One region of the Rhodococcus sp. WB9 genome, then DNA from elsewhere that is predicted to be linked to it. Evidence: riboswitches for the same ligand, from Rfam matches in the RefSeq annotation. Region 1 holds a riboswitch; the other holds the start of a gene.
The links. Region 1 has a riboswitch for S-adenosylmethionine ahead of FND50_RS37900 (putative leader peptide). Riboswitches for the same ligand answer to the same signal wherever they lie in the genome.
Positions count from the first base shown of each region.

Region 2: it holds a riboswitch for S-adenosylmethionine, as region 1 does, so the genes downstream of both, FND50_RS13715 (bifunctional o-acetylhomoserine/o-acetylserine sulfhydrylase) here and FND50_RS37900 (putative leader peptide) in region 1, are expected to answer to the same signal.

Region 1 covers NZ_CP041769.1:6,283,314-6,291,139, reverse strand. The annotation lists gene FND50_RS29325 (GNAT family N-acetyltransferase) at 11-553, shown strand; gene FND50_RS29320 (LLM class flavin-dependent oxidoreductase) at 550-1,611, shown strand; gene FND50_RS29315 (LLM class flavin-dependent oxidoreductase) at 1,608-2,666, shown strand; gene FND50_RS29310 (NtaA/DmoA family FMN-dependent monooxygenase) at 2,682-4,076, shown strand; SAM riboswitch class I at 4,123-4,216, shown strand; gene FND50_RS37900 (putative leader peptide) at 4,221-4,304, shown strand; gene FND50_RS29305 (ABC transporter substrate-binding protein) at 4,457-6,091, shown strand; gene FND50_RS29300 (ABC transporter permease) at 6,095-7,084, shown strand; gene FND50_RS29295 (ABC transporter permease) at 7,077-7,826, shown strand, end outside.
Region 2 covers NZ_CP041769.1:2,982,933-2,990,758, forward strand. The annotation lists gene FND50_RS13695 (pentapeptide repeat-containing protein) at 1-443, shown strand, start outside; gene FND50_RS13700 (bifunctional methylenetetrahydrofolate dehydrogenase/methenyltetrahydrofolate cyclohydrolase) at 477-1,337, shown strand; gene FND50_RS13705 (DUF3017 domain-containing protein) at 1,339-1,623, shown strand; gene FND50_RS13710 (homoserine O-acetyltransferase) at 1,655-2,779, opposite strand; gene FND50_RS13715 (bifunctional o-acetylhomoserine/o-acetylserine sulfhydrylase) at 2,776-4,059, opposite strand; SAM riboswitch class IV at 4,177-4,297, opposite strand; gene FND50_RS13720 (NADP-dependent isocitrate dehydrogenase) at 4,572-5,795, shown strand; gene FND50_RS13725 (MFS transporter) at 5,996-7,219, shown strand; gene FND50_RS13730 (exodeoxyribonuclease III) at 7,256-7,826, shown strand, end outside.

The DNA.
Region 1 (7,826 bases):
AGGAGGACCAGTGACCGAGAGGACCGAATCCGTGCAGACCGTGTTCGTCGACCAGACGGATCCACTGGCCGCGCCGCTGCTCGAAGAACTGGCGATCGAGTACAGCACTCGGTACGAGCGCACCCGCGACGAGATCTACGAAAATCTCAGCACGTATCCGGCGGAGGAGTTCGCCGCACCGGGTGGCGCGTTGCTCGTCGTGGTCGTGGACGGGACGTCCGTGGCGGGCGGGGCCTTCCGGCGCTACGACGACACGACTGCCGAACTCAAACGGATCTGGACCTCGTCGGCGCACCGCCGCCGCGGCCTCGGACGAATCGTGCTGCGGGAGCTCGAGGCCGAGATCGTCCGGGCCGGCTATTCCCGCATCTTCCTCACCACGGGGCCGCGGCAGCCCGAGGCGGTGGCCCTGTATCTGGCGGCGGGGTACACGGCACTGTTCGACCGCTCCCTCCCACCGCAGGACGTCGGATTCCACGGTTTCGAGAAGATCCTGCACACCGCTATCGCTCTGCCTTCCGCCTGTGCCGCAAAGGAGTACGAGTCCGTATGAAATTTCTGCTGATGAGCCTGATCACTCACCAACCGGATCCGGTGACAGGGGAGAAGATCGGCACCACAGCCAGGCTGCAGGAGGTCGTGGAGTCCGCCGTCCTCGCCGAGCAACTCGGGTACGACGGGTTCGCGGTGGGCGAGCGCCACGAACATCCCTTCCTGTCCTCGTCCCCACCCGTGGTGCTCAGCGCCATCGCGGCGCGCACCAGCACGCTGCAGTTGTGGACGGCGGTGACCACGCTGAGCCTGCTCGACCCCGTCCGTGCGTTCGAGGACTACTCGACGCTGGACAACCTGTCGGGCGGCCGGCTGCAGCTCATCATCGGGAAGGGCAACGGCACCGCGCAAGCGGAGCTGTTCCACGTCACCCCGGACGATCAGTGGGACCGCAACCGCGAGGGCTACGAACTGTTCCGGCAGTTGTGGGAGAGCGAGGACGTCACCTGGGAGGGCGCGTTCCGGCCGTCGCTCGCGCACGCTGTCGCACTGCCGCGCCCGCTGCAGCGACGGATCCGGATCTGGCACGGCAGCGCGACGAGCAAGGAATCGGTGGATCTCGCGGCCCGCTACGGTGATCCGATCTTCTCGGCGAACGTCACGTATCCCATCGACTCGTACGCCGAACTCGTCCGGCACTACCGCGAACGGTGGACGCACTACGGTCACGATCCCGCCGACGCCCTCGTCGGCGCCGGAACCGCCGGGTTCTACGTGACTCCGAACTCGCAGGACGCGCTCGACGTGTGGCGTCCCATTCACGCCGCTCGCCTCGACTTCGCCCGCAGGGCAGGACTTCCGGTCGTGTTCGAGACCGTCGAGGACTTCGTCGAACGCAGTTCCGCACTGATCGGCAGCCCGCAGCAGGTGATCGACAAGGTGCAGCGCTACCACGAGCAGTTCGGCCACGAGGTGATCCACCTGAGCGCCGACCGCGTCGGCACCGACAAGCAGCACCGCGAGAGCCTGGAGCTGTTCCAGGCCGAGGTGGCACCCGCGCTGCGCGAGACCATTCCGAGCCGCCCCCTCGCGGCCCGCACCGAGGAGGAAGACGCATGAGCCTGGTTCTGGGCATCGAACTCGACGGCGAGGGTGCGCATCCCGAAGCCTGGCGCCGAGCCGCGCACACACCCGACCGGTTGCTGACCGGGCGAACGGTGGCGGACCGGGTCGCGGCGGCCGAGAACGCGGGTTTCACGTTCGCCTCCTTCGATGATTCGCTCCTGCCTCCCGGCGCCGGCGGGGGACCCGTCGGCCGGATCGACGCGGTGAACCGCGCGGCGTTCGTCGCCGCGACCACCAGCACGATCGGACTCGTACCGGTCGTCGGCACCACGTATGCCGAGCCGTTTCACACGTCCTCCCAGCTCGCGACGCTCGACTACGCGTCGCGCGGTCGCGGTGGCTGGATCGCAGCACGCGACACCGACCCGCGGGTCGCGAGCGCACTGGGCCGGGCCGAGGTCACCGCACCCGCCGACCTTGCGCAGGAGGAACGGGACGCGATCACCGTGGTCCGGGACCTGTGGGATTCGTGGGAGGACGACGCGGTGATCCGCGACTATGCGACCGGGCGTTTCCTCGACCGCGACCGAGTGCACTACCTCGACTTCCAGGGCGAGACGTACTCGGTGAAGGGTCCGGCCATCGTGCCGCGACCACCGCAGGGGCAACTGGTGGTGTTCGGCCGCGCGGGGGACACCGATCCGTCGCTGGTCGACGTGGTGCTGGTGTCCGGACCGACCGTCGAGGACACCGTCGAGGCCGCCGGGCGCGCAAAGGCAGGCGGGGCGGTGCTGGTGTTCGCGGAACTGGACGTCGCGCTGGGCGCGTCCACGCCTGCCCCGCCGAGCGGACGGGTGTCGTTCGCCGGCGATGCCACCGGGCTGGTGGACCTGTTGCGGACCCTGGATGCGCACGTCGACGGCGTGCGCGTGCATCCCGCCGTCGTCGACGAGGACCTTCCGGTGCTGGCCCGGTTCGTGGTTCCGGCGCTTCTCCGTGCCGGCATCGCCCACCGTCCCGTTCCCGGTTCGACCCTGCGCGGCACGCTGGGCCTCGACCGTCCCGTCACCCGATTCCAGGCCGAGCGCCTCGAACACTCTTCTCGCTGAAAGGTTGTGGAGAACATGACCGACAACTCGTACGCCCGACCCGGCGCCCAGGTGCACTTCGGTGTCTTCTTCCAGGGCGTCAACCACACGACGATCTGGTCGGATCCGTCGAGCGGATCGCAGATCGACTTCGAGACGTTCCGGCGGGTGGCACTGACCGCCGAGCGCGGCCTGTTCGACGCCTTCTTCCTCGGTGAGGGCCTGCGCCTGCGGGAACAGGAGGGCAAGATCCTCGATCTCGACATCGTGGGCCGCCCGGACGCGATCACCCAGCTCGCGGCGCTCGCCGGCATCACCCGGCACATCGGGTTGGTGGCCACCCAGAACACCACCTACAACGAGCCCGCCGACCTCGCCAGGCGGCTGTCCGGGCTGGACCTGCTGTCCGGTGGCCGTGCCGGCTGGAACGCGGTCACCACGGACAATGCCTGGACCGGTGAGAACTTCCGGCGCGGCGGCTTCCTCGATCACGCGGACAGGTACGAGCGGGCCGGGCAGTTCCTCGACACCGCCCGGGCGATCTGGGATGCGTGGGCCGACGGCGCGGTCGCGACGAGGACCGACGCGCCGTCGTGGGCAACCCCGGACGGGGTGCGGGAGGTGTCCCGGCGCACGTCGCAGTTCGACGTCACGATCACCCCCACGCTGCCGCGCAGCGCCCAGGGACACCCCGTCATCTTCCAGGCCGGTGACTCACCGGCGGGCCGGGACTTCGCGGCCGCGCACACCGACGTGATCTTCTCCCGGCACGGAACGCATTTCGACGCGGCGCTCGCCTTCGCCGAGGACATCAGGGCGAGAGTGCGTCGTGCGGGGCGCCCCGAGGACGACGTCAAGATTCTGCCGGGCACGCAGATCGTGCTCGCGGAGAACGCGTCCGAGGTGGAGGAGAAGGTGCGCTGGGTTCTCGAGGGCCAGTACACCGGGCAGACGGCGTTGTCTCTGGTCGGTCAGGTGTGGGGCCGCGATCTGTCCGATCGCGACCCGGACGGTCCACTGCCCGAATTCGATCCGGTGCCCGCGCCGATCTCCGTCACCCGCGGGGCGGCGCGTGACGGAAAGGATCCGCTCGCCATCGCCCGGGAATGGCGGGCACTGGCGGAGGCGCAGAACCTGTCGCTGCGTCAGGTGGCGATCGCGACCACCCAGCGCTCCGGTTTCGCGGGCACCCCCGGGCAGGTCGCCGACGAACTCACCCGGTGGGTTCGCAGTGGGGCGACGGACGGATTCAACATCTCGCCGTATCTGGTGCCCACCGGACTCGACGAGATCGTCGACCTGCTGGTGCCCGAATTGCAGGAGCGAGGTTCGTACCGAACGGAATACGAAGGCTCCACCCTGCGTGAGCACCTCGGGCTCCGGCCCGCCCTGTCGCGGCGGGAGGTCGAGTCCCAGCAGGCGGTCGGGTAGCGGGGTCCGTGTGGCGCCGCGACCGGCGATCTCTTACACTCGGTAACGACCATCCAGAGCGACCGAGAGACCTGGCTCGTTGACGTCGCAGCAACCCCCCGCCCTGCGGGTGCGGGTGCTACCGCCGGGATCGATGGAGGAACGATGTTGACCGAAGGTTTCGTGAGCGCCTGGGGGCGCCTGCACGTCGATCTCTGCCGGCTGTCCACCTCGATCTGTCACAGCTGACCTGACACCCCGATCTCTCGGGGTTCCGGCTCTTCACACCGCATCCGCGTCGGATCCGGTGTCCCTCACCTTCCTGTGCGCGTGAGCGCTGCCGATACGACGGGCAGCGCGCACGGCACTTCTTCGAGATCACGGAGTTCTCGGTGCCATCAGTGCTTTTGTCCTCGCCCCACCGCGGTGCCCGCATCGCAGCAGGTATCGGCGCCGCCGCCGTGCTGGCCACGGCGCTCACCGCCTGCGGTGGCGGTTCCAGCAGTTCCTCCGCGGATGCGGGCCCCGCACAGCCGGGCGGCACACTCCGCTACGGCCTCTCCCAGGCACCCACGTGCGCCGACCCCGCGCAGTCGGGCACGAATCAGACGATCTACGTGGCTCGTCAGGTGGTGGACTCGCTCACCGACCAGGACCCGGAGACGGGCGAACTGAAGCCGTGGCTCGCCGAGAGCTGGGAAACCGACGCCGACGCATCCTCCTTCACGTTCCACCTGAAGGAGGGGGTGACGTTCAGTGACGGAACGCCTTTCACCGCGGAGTCGGTGAAGAAGAATCTCGACGCCATCGTGAACACCCTCTCCGGCGCCAAGGCCCCGCTCGGTGCCAGCTACCTCGCCGGGTACACCGGAACCACCGTGATCGACCCGCTGACCGCGCAGGTCGACTTCGCCGCACCCAACGCGCAGTTCCTGCAGGCGTCGTCCACCCCGCAGCTGGGCATCCTGTCCGATGCGTCCGTCGCGAAGTCCGCCGAAGAGCGGTGCACCGGCAACATCTCGGGCACCGGACCGTTCACGTACGCCGACTACCAGCAGGACAAGTCGGTGACCCTCGCCAAGCGCGCCGGATACGACTGGGGTTCGGACGTGTTCGGCCACGACGGCGAGGCCTACCTCGACACCATCGAGTTCAGTGTCGTGCCCGAATCCGGTGTCCGCACGGGCAGCCTGTCCTCGGGACAGCTGGATGCGATCAGTGACGCGTTGCCGCAGGATGCCCCGCAGATCGAAGGCGCAGGCGGGCAGGTGCTCACCACGTCGAACCCCGGGACGCCGTTCGGTTTCCAGCCCAACGTGACTCGCGGACCGCTCGTCGATCCGGTCGTGCGCAGTGCGCTGGTCCCGGCGATCAACCGGCAGGAACTGGTCGACACCGTGCTCGGGCCCAACTTCACGCCCGCCACCAGCACGCTGGCCAGCCGCACCCCCGGCTACGTGGCGCTGCCGGACGTGACATTCGACCCGGAGAAGGCGAAGTCGATCCTCGACCAGGCGGGCTGGGTTCCCGGTGCCGACGGCATCCGGGAGAAGGGCGGTCAGAAGCTGAGCTTCCCCGTTCTGTTCAGCTCCGTGTTCGCCGGCAACCAGGCCATCCTCGAACTGGTGCAGCAGCAGCTCAAAGAGGTGGGAGTGGATCTGCAGCTGAATCTCGTGTCCACCCCGGAGGCCACCGCTCGCCAGAATGCCAAGGACTTCGACGCCACCTATTACAACAGCACCCGCGCCGACGGTGACATCCTCCGCACCCAGTTCGGACTCGAGGGCCGCAACCTGAACAACCGCGGACCGATTCCCGCGCTCGACGCCGTGCTCGCGAAGCAGCTCGCCACCACCGACACCACCGAGCGGAGCGCGCTCGTCGCCGACGCCCAGCAGCAGGTGCTCGACAACGGCCTGTGGATCCCCACGGTGGAGTTGTCGCAGGCGATCGGCGCCGGCCCGAACGTGCAGGACCTGAAGTTCGAGGCCTCGGCCCGGCTCCAGTTCTTCGACACCTGGATCAGCGGACGCTGAGCCATGATTCGCTACCTCGGACTACGCGTGCTGCAGGCGATCGCCGTCCTGTGGGCGACGTTCACCGTGTCGTTCGCCGTGCTGTTCCTGTTGCCGTCCGACCCGGTGAGCATCGCCGTCGACTCGGCGACCGCCGGAACGACGGTCGACGCGGCCGCCGTCGCGGAGCTCCAGGCGCGGTACGGCCTCGACCAGCCGGTGTGGGTGCAGTACTGGAATTCGCTGAGCCACGCCGTCCGCGGTGACTTCGGGTACTCGATCGCCACCGGGCAATCGGTGACCGAGGCGATCGGGAACGCGGTCCCCAGCACGCTCGCGCTGGCGTCCGCGGCGCTGCTCCTCGCGGTCGTGTTCGGGGCAGCGGTCGCGTTCCTCGCCACCTACACCAGGGTCCACTGGTTGCGGAATCTGCTGTTCTCGCTGCCTCCGCTCGGTGTCGCGGTGCCGACGTTCTGGGTGGGACTGATTCTGCTGCAGCTGTTCTCGTTCCGGTTGAAGGCCTTTCCGGCGTTCGGCGACCAGGGGTTCGCGACGCTGGTGCTCCCCGCGGTGACGCTCGCGCTGCCGACCGGCGCGGTGATCGCCCAGGTGCTCGCGGCGAGTCTGCAGACCACGTGGCGGCAGCCGTTCATCGAAGCCGCGCGGGCGAAGGGCGCGTCCCGCTGGCAGATCCAGACGCGGCACGCGCTGCGCCTGTCGAGCATTCCCGCGTTCACCATCGCCGGTGTGCTTGTGGGGAATCTGCTGGCCGGATCGGTCGTCGTCGAGACGGTGTTCTCGCGCGCCGGAGTCGGGCGGCTCACCCAGACGTCCGTGATGGCGCAGGACATTCCGGTGGTCCAGGGAATCGTGGTGCTGAGCTCCGTCGTCTACGTACTCGTCAATCTCGCCGTCGATCTGCTCTACCCGCTGATCGATCCCCGGATCGTCGAGGGCAGGCGCAGTTCGGACCGCAGCGGCGGCGCGGATGTGGAGGAGAAGGTTCATGTCTGACATCCTCACCAGGGAACTGATCGACGAGGCCGAGGGTTTCGGCACTCCGCCGGTCGAACCGCCGCCCGTGATCGCGTCCGAGTCGGACAGCCGCGGACGCCGCGTGGTGACGTGGTTGCGTCGCAATCTCGTGCTCGTGGCCTCGGCCGCGGTGCTCCTCGTCGCGGTCGGATTCGCGGTGGCGCCGTCGGTGTTCGCGAGCGGCGACCCGCTGGTCGGGGTGCCCGCCGAGAAACTGCAGGCGCCGAGCGCCGCGCACTGGTTCGGCACCGACAACATCGGCCGCGACGTGTATACCCGCGTGGTCCACGGCGCCGGATTGTCGCTGACCGCAACGTTGTTGGCCGTGGGCATCGCACTGGTCGTCGGTTCGCTGATCGGCCTGCTGTCCGGTGCCGTCGGAGGTGCGCTGGACGCCTTCCTGATGCGCGTCGTCGACGTCCTCCTGTCGATCCCCGCCCTGCTGCTCTCGCTCGCTCTGGTGACCGCGCTGGGATTCGGCACGGTCAACGTGGCCATCGCGGTGGGCGTGTCGCTGATCGCGAACTTCGCCCGCGTGATGCGTTCGGAGGTGCTGCGCGTGCGCCGGTCGCTGTACGTCGAGGCGGCGTTCGCGTCGGGTGTCCGCTGGCACACGGTGCTGCGCCGCCACGTTCTGCGGAATTCGTACGCGCCCGTCGTGGCACTCGCCGCCGTCGAGTTCGGGATGGCGGTCCTCGCGGTGTCGTCGCTGAGCTTCCTC
Region 2 (7,826 bases), 3.3 Mb from region 1:
CCGACCTCGCCGAGTCGCGTCATGTGGGGACGGCGTTCCGCTCGTGCTCGTTCACCAGAACGACGCTGTGGCACAGCGAGTTCCGCAACTGCAGCTTCCTCGGATCGGAATTCGACAACTGCCGACTGCGCCCGATGGTCTTCGACGAATGTGATTTCACGCTCGCGTCGCTGGGCGGCGCGGACCTGCGCGGACTCGATTTCACGGACTGCCGGTTCCAGGAGGCCAACCTCGTCCGCACGGACCTCCGCCGCGCCGTGCTCCGCTCGGCGGACCTGTTCGGCGCCCGCACCGGCGGTGCGAAATTCGACGGCGCGGACCTGCGCGGCGCCCACGTCGACGCGAACCTGTGGACGGCGGTCTCGCTGGACAAGGCGCAGATCGAACTCACCCAGGCCATCGCGTACGCGACGGCCAACGGGCTCGTGGTGGAACCGACCTGACGCGCGTGTGGCGAACCTGAGAGAATGGGGCACGTGACTGCAACGATCCTCGATGGCAAGGCGACCCGCGACGAGATTTTCGAAGACCTGAAGGTGCGGGTGAGCGCCCTGAAGGACAAGGGCATCACGCCCGGTCTCGGCACCGTTCTGGTGGGCGACGACCCGGGGTCGGCCGCCTACGTGCGCGGGAAGCACAACGACTGCGCGAAGGTCGGGATCACCTCGATCCGCCGCGACCTGCCCGGCGACATCACGCAGGAGAAGCTCGACGCCACCATCGACGAGCTCAACGCCAACCCGGACTGCACCGGCTACATCGTGCAGCTCCCGCTGCCGAAGCAGCTCGACGAGAACACCGCTCTCGAGCGCATCGACCCCGACAAGGACGCCGACGGCCTGCACCCGGTCAACCTGGGCCGGCTGGTGCTGGGCAAGGAAGCGCCGCTGCCGTGCACGCCGCGCGGAATCCTGCACCTGCTGCGCCGGTACGAGGTGCCGATCGAGGGTGCCCACGTCGTCGTCGTCGGTCGCGGTGTCACCGTGGGGCGCCCGATCGGTCTGCTGTTCACCCGGCGCAGCGAGAACGCCACCGTCACCCTCTGCCACACCCGTACGCGGGACCTCGGCGCCGAGGTCCGCCGCGCCGACATAGTCATCGCCGCGGCGGGTGTACCCGGGCTGGTCACGGCCGACATGGTCAAGCCCGGTGCCGCGGTGCTCGACGTGGGTGTGAGCCGCACCGAGGACGGACTGCGCGGCGACGTGGCGGCGGACGTTGCCGAGGTCGCCGGCTTCCTGTCCCCGAACCCCGGTGGCGTCGGGCCGCTCACCCGCGCCTTCCTGCTGACCAACGTCGTGGAGCGGGCCGAGCGTGTCGCAGCGTCTCTCGGCTGACATGGCCGACTGGGGGCAGTTCGCGAAGAAGAATCTGCCGATGCTCGCAGTCCTCGTCGTCATCGTCGTGGCCGTCGTGTTCGTGCTCGCGGATCGGTGGCGACGAGGCGCGTTCGTGTTCGGTGTCGCCACGCTGCTCGCGGCGGTTTTCCGGTTGATGATGCCGTCGGAGCGCGTCGGACTGCTCGCGGTGCGCAGCAAGCCTTTCGACGTGGGCGCGCTCGTGGCCGTCGGGGGCGCGATCGTGTGGCTGGCCGTGTCGATCGACCCGCTCGGAACCGACTAGCGGTCCGAGCGGGCGTCGTCCGGCGCCGGTGTCAGCGTCCGGCGCGTGCCAGTTGCATCGTCTCGGAGAGCAGTTTCGCGACGGCGGCGGCCTCGGTGAGGAACCCGTCGTGGCCGTCCCGCGAGTTGAGCACCCGCAGACCGTCGCAGGTGGGGATGTCGTTGGCCAGATCCTCCTGCAGGCGGATCGGGTACAGGCGGTCGGAGTCGACGCCGCCCACGATGACGGGGGCGGTGATCGTCCCCAGCGCCGCGGCGATGCCACCGCGACCGCGGCCCACGTCGTGCCGGTTCATGGCCTCGGACAGCAGCACATACGTGCTCGGGTCGAACCTGCCGACCAGCTTGTCGGCCTGGTGCTGGAGGTAGCTCTCGACGGAGTACCGTCCGCCGCGCCACGGGTCCTCGCCGTCCTGCGGCGAGTTCGCGAACCGGGAGTCGAGTTCGCTCTCGGTGCGGTACGTCAGGTGCGCGATCCGGCGGGCGATGCGCAGACCCGCCAGGGGGATCCGGCCGGTGCCGTGATAGTCGCCGCCCTGCCAGTCGGGGTCGCTGGTGATGGCCGCGATCTGGGTGGTCTGCGTGCCGATCTGGTCGGCGGTCGCGCGGGCGCCGACCGCGAGAACGAGCGCCGACGCCACCTGGTCCGGGTAGGTGACGGCCCACTCGAGCGCGCGCATCCCGCCCATCGAACCACCGACGACGGACGCCAGCTTGTCGATGCCCAGCAGGTCGGTGAACTTCTTTTCGGCCGCGATCTGGTCGCGGATGGAGATCTCCGGGAAGCGGCTGCCCCACGGGCGCCCGTCCTCGGCGATCGAACCGGGACCGGTGGTGCCGCGGCAGCCACCGAGGACGTTGGTCGCGACGACGCACCACTCGTCGGTGTCGATCGGCGCACCCGGACCGACCATTCCGGTCCACCATCCGGGGGAGGGGTGCTCGTCGGTGACGGGTCCGGTGACGTGGGAGTCACCGGTGAGGGCGTGCTCGACGAGCACGACGTTGTCCCGGTTGGGGGACAGCTCACCCCATCGCTGCACGGCAAGGGACACCGACGGGATCACTGTTCCGCTCTCGAGCTCGAGCGATCCGATGTCGATGGTGCCGAGTCGTCCGTCCGCCACGGGCAGGTTCTGTACAGCGCTCACGGTCAAGATGCCGCCGCCGTAAGTCCGGTCTCGATATCGGCGATGATGTCGTCGATCCCTTCGATGCCGACAGCCAGGCGGACCAGTCCGGGGGTGACGCCGCTGGCGGCCTGCTCCTCGGGGGTCAGCTGGGAGTGTGTGGTGGACGCCGGGTGGATCACCAGCGAGCGGACGTCGCCGATGTTCGCGACGTGGCTGTGCAGGGTGAGCGCGTTGACGAACTTCTTGCCCGCGTCGATGCCGCCGGCGAGTTCGAACGTCACGATGGCACCCGCACCCCTCGGCGCGATCTGTTTCGCCCGGTCGTGCCAGGGCGACGACGGGAGCCCGGCGTATCCGACGGACACGACCTCCGGGCGGGCCTCCAGGTACTGCGCGACGGCGGTCGCGTTGGACACGTGTCGTTCCATGCGAAGGCTCAGCGTCTCGAGGCCCTGCGCGATGAGGAATGCATTGAACGGGGAGATCGCCGAACCGAGGTCGCGAAGCAGCTGCACGCGAGCCTTGAGGGCGAACGCAGGCGGTCCGAGCTCGGAGTAGACGACGCCGTGGTAGCTCGGGTCCGGCGTGGTGAAGTTGCCGTGGCGGCCCTGGGTCCAGTCGAACGTGCCGCCGTCGACGATGACACCGGCGATCGCCGTGCCGTGACCGCCGAGGTACTTGGTGGCCGAGTGCACCACGATGTCCGCGCCGTGCTCGAGGGGGCGGATCAGGTAGGGAGTGGCCACCGTGTTGTCGACGATCAGGGGGAGTCCGTGCTGATGCGCGATCCCGGAGATGCCGGGCAAGTCGAGGACGTCGTTGCGGGGATTGGAGATGGTCTCGCCGTAGAACGCCTTCGTGTTGTCCCGGACCGCGTCCTTCCACTGCTCGAGGTCGTCGGGGTCCTCGACGAACGAGACTTCGATGCCGAGCTTGGGCAGCGTGTAGTGGAAGAGGTTGTACGTGCCCCCGTACAGCCGCGGGCTGGAGACGATGTGGTCGCCTGCCTCGGCGAGATTCAGGATCGCGATCGTCTCCGCGGCCTGTCCGGAGGACAGCAGCAGGGCGGCAACGCCGCCCTCGAGCGTGGCGATGCGCTGCTCGACCGCGTCCTGCGTGGGGTTCATGATGCGGGTGTAGATGTTGCCCGGCTCGGCCAGACCGAACAGCGCGGCAGCGTGATCGGTGCTGTCGAACGTGTACGAGGTGGTCTGGTAGATCGGCAGCGCCCGCGCCTTGGTGGTCGCGTCGGACGTCTGCCCGGCATGGATCTGCTTGGTCTCGAACGACCAGTTCTCGGTCATGTGCTGTCTACTCCAGTGGTCTGACGAGGCGCGGACGGAGTGCTGGTTCGTTCGCGCGCAGGGCTTGTCTGGGGTCTATCTACGACAACAACAACACATCATGAACCTCCGATGTCGGACCCGCGCTTGTCACCCGACTGTTGTATGAATCAGGGAACCAGGTCATCACCCGGGGCACCCCACCGCGGTGGAGGGTTGCCGGCCAGCTAGCCGGGGCTCGTTGCTGGCACTCATGACCTGGAGTGAATCTTAGCGGCTGAGGTGGAACGACCGGAAACGGCACCGATCAGGGCCGCTAGCAGGGAAAAGTTACCCGCGAGTAGGGGTGGGTTGCGCGCCCCACCTGTTGCGAGCCGCTCGCATAGCAGTACGCTTGTCTTGTTTAGGTGCGGTCTCCCCAGGGGCCGCCGTGACCGTCTACGTTTGATAAGCGAACCGTTCGCGGACCCACTCACAAAGTGCGCCCGCAACCGTGTAACCAGGGAAACTTCCTAGGAGGACGCGAAGCACCCATGTCCAAAATCAAGGTTGAGGGCACCGTCGTCGAACTCGACGGCGACGAGATGACACGCATTATCTGGCAGTTCATCAAAGACAAACTGATCCATCCTTACCTGGATGTGAACCTCGAGTACTACGACCTCGGCATCGAGTACCGGGACGAGACCGACGACCAGGTGACCGTCGACGCGGCCAACGCCATCAAGAAGCACGGCGTCGGCGTCAAGTGCGCGACCATCACCCCGGACGAGGCACGCGTCGAGGAGTTCGGTCTCAAGAAGATGTGGCGGTCGCCCAACGGCACCATCCGCAACATCCTCGGTGGGACGATCTTCCGCGCGCCGATCATCATCTCCAACGTTCCGCGACTGGTTCCGGGCTGGACCAAGCCGATCATCATCGGCCGTCACGCCTTCGGTGACCAGTACCGCGCCACCGACTTCAAGGTCCCCGGCCCCGGCAAGGTGATGATCACCTACACGCCCGAGGACGGCAGCGAGCCGATCGAGCACGAGCTGGTGAACTTCCCCGAGGGCGGCGGCGTCGTCCAGGGTCAGTACAACTTCACCAAGTCCATCGAGGACTTCGCGCGCGCCTCGCTCAACTACGGCCTGCAGCAGAACTACCCGGTGTACCTGTCGACCAAGAACACCATCCTCAAGGCGTACGACGGCGCATTCAAGGACATCTTCCAGCACGTCTACGAGACCGAGTTCAAGCCGGAGTTCGACGCGGCCGGACTCACCTACGAGCACCGTCTCATCGACGACATGGTCGCGTCGGCGCTCAAGTGGGAGGGTGGCTACGTCTGGGCCTGCAAGAACTACGACGGCGACGTCCAGTCCGACACCGTCGCGCAGGGCTTCGGATCGCTCGGCCTCATGACATCCGTGCTGCTGACCCCGGACGGAAAGACGTGTGAGGCCGAGGCCGCACACGGCACCGTGACGCGTCACTTCCGTCAGCACCAGCAGGGCAAGCCGACGTCCACCAACCCCATCGCGTCGATCTTCGCGTGGACCCGTGGACTCGAGCACCGCGGCAAGCTCGACAACACCCCCGACGTCATCGGCTTCGCCCAGAAGCTCGAAGACGTGGTCATCAAGACCGTCGAGGGTGGTCAGATGACGAAGGACCTCGCGATGCTGGTCGGCGGCGACCAGGGCTACCTGACCACCGAGGAGTTCCTCGGTGCGCTGGACATCAACCTCCAGAAGGCCATCGCCGAGCAGTAGGCACCGAGCCGCAGCGCTACGAACGGGACGTCCCTCACGGGGGCGTCCCGTTCGCCGTCTCCGGGTCCCGGGTGAGTCATCTCACGGTCGTTCGAGGCGCGAAAGGCGGAATCCGGGGAAGAGAATTTCGATGTGGGTCGTTGCGCAACGAGGCGCCGTGCGCCGCGTAGCCGTATCTCCGCCTAGTCGAAAGTTCTTCTGTGAGCACTTCCACCCCTGTCCGCCCCGAGCACCTCGGTGTCATCGCGCAACATCCGTCCGTCCGCAAGCTCGCCATGGTCGCGCTCGCGCTCGGTGGCTTCGGGATCGGGACCACCGAGTTCGTGGCGATGGGGCTGCTGCCCGAGATGGCGTCGAGTCTCGGGATCACCGAGCCGACGGCCGGGCACGTCATCTCGGCGTACGCGCTGGGTGTGGTCGTGGGCGCGCCTCTCATCGCGGCGCTGACCGCACGGGTGCCCCGGAAGACGCTGTTGATCGCGTTGATGGCGGCGTTCACGATCGGCAACGCCGCCACCGTGTTCGCGCCGAACTACGGCGTGCTGATGGCCGCGCGGTTCGTGGCAGGCCTCCCGCACGGCGCCTACTTCGGTGTGGCGGCCCTCGTGGCGGCGCACCTCGCGGACCGCGGCCAGCGGGCCAGGGCGGTCGCTCTCGTCATGATGGGGCTGTCGGTGGCCAACGTCGTCGGCGTTCCGGTCGCCTCGTGGCTGGGTCAGACGCTCGGCTGGCGCAGCGCCTTCGCGCTCGTGGCGGTGATCGGTGTGGTGACACTGGGCGCGATCTGGTCGTGGGTGCCCGCGCTCGCCGCAATGCGGATGTCGAATCCCCTCACCGAACTCGGTGCCCTGCGCCGCGCGCAGGTGTGGATGACGCTGATCATCGGCATGGTCGGATTCGGTGGCATGTTCGCCGTCTACACGTACATCAGCACGACGCTCACCGACGTCGCCGGGCTGTCGCGGTCGCTGGTGCCGCTGGCCCTGATGATCTACGGACTGGGCATGGTCGCGGGCAATCTGATCGGCGGCCGGCTCGCCGACCGGGCGCTGATTCCCGGCCTGTTCGTATCGATGACGGCACTCGGGGTGTTGCTCGGCATCTTCGTGATCGCCTCCCACAACCCGTACACGGCGCTGCTGCTGGTGTTCTTCGTCGGTGCGGCGGGTGCGTCGATGGTGCCCGGACTGCAGACCCGGCTGATGGACGTCGCCGCCGACGCCCAGACCCTCGCCGCCTCGCTCAACCACGCGGCACTCAACATCGCGAACGCGTTCGGGGCGTGGATCGGTGGTGTCGTCATCGCGGCCGGCTACGGCTACACGGCGCCCGCCGCGGTCGGTGCGCTGCTCGCCGTGGCGGGACTCGTGGTCCTCACCGTGGCGGTCGCGATGGAACGCCGCAGCGCCCGTTCGTCTCGGTAGCCCGCGGTGTCGTACGCGTCCGCTACGGTGCTTGCCGTGCCACACATCATCACCACCGTCAATGTCAACGGCGTGCGCGCCGCCGCCCGCAAGGGGCTCACCGAGTGGATCGAGCGCACGGAGGCCGACGTCGTCTGCCTGCAGGAGACGCGGGCGTCCGACGAGCAACTGGCCGAGACGCTCGCGCCCGCCCTGGAGGGCGGATGGAACCTGGTGTCCGCGGAGCCGTCGTCGAAGGGGCGCAACGGCGTCGCGATCCTGTCCCGGAAACCTGCCGACGCCTTCCGCATCGGCCACGGTGACGACGAGTTCGCGACCGCGGGCCGCTACCTCGAGGCCGACTTCGACGACCTGACCGTGGCGAGCCTGTACCTGCCCTCCGGGGAGGCCCAGACACCCCGGCAGGAGGAGAAGGAGCGGTTCATGGACTCCTTCGCCCGGTACCTCACCGACACCGCAGCGGCTGCCGTCGCGGCGGGCCGGCACGTCGTGGTCTGCGGCGACTGGAACATCGCCCACACCGAACTCGACCTGAAGAACTGGAAGACCAACAAGAAGAACTCCGGTTTTCTCCCGAACGAGCGGGAGTGGCTCGGGGCCCTGTTCG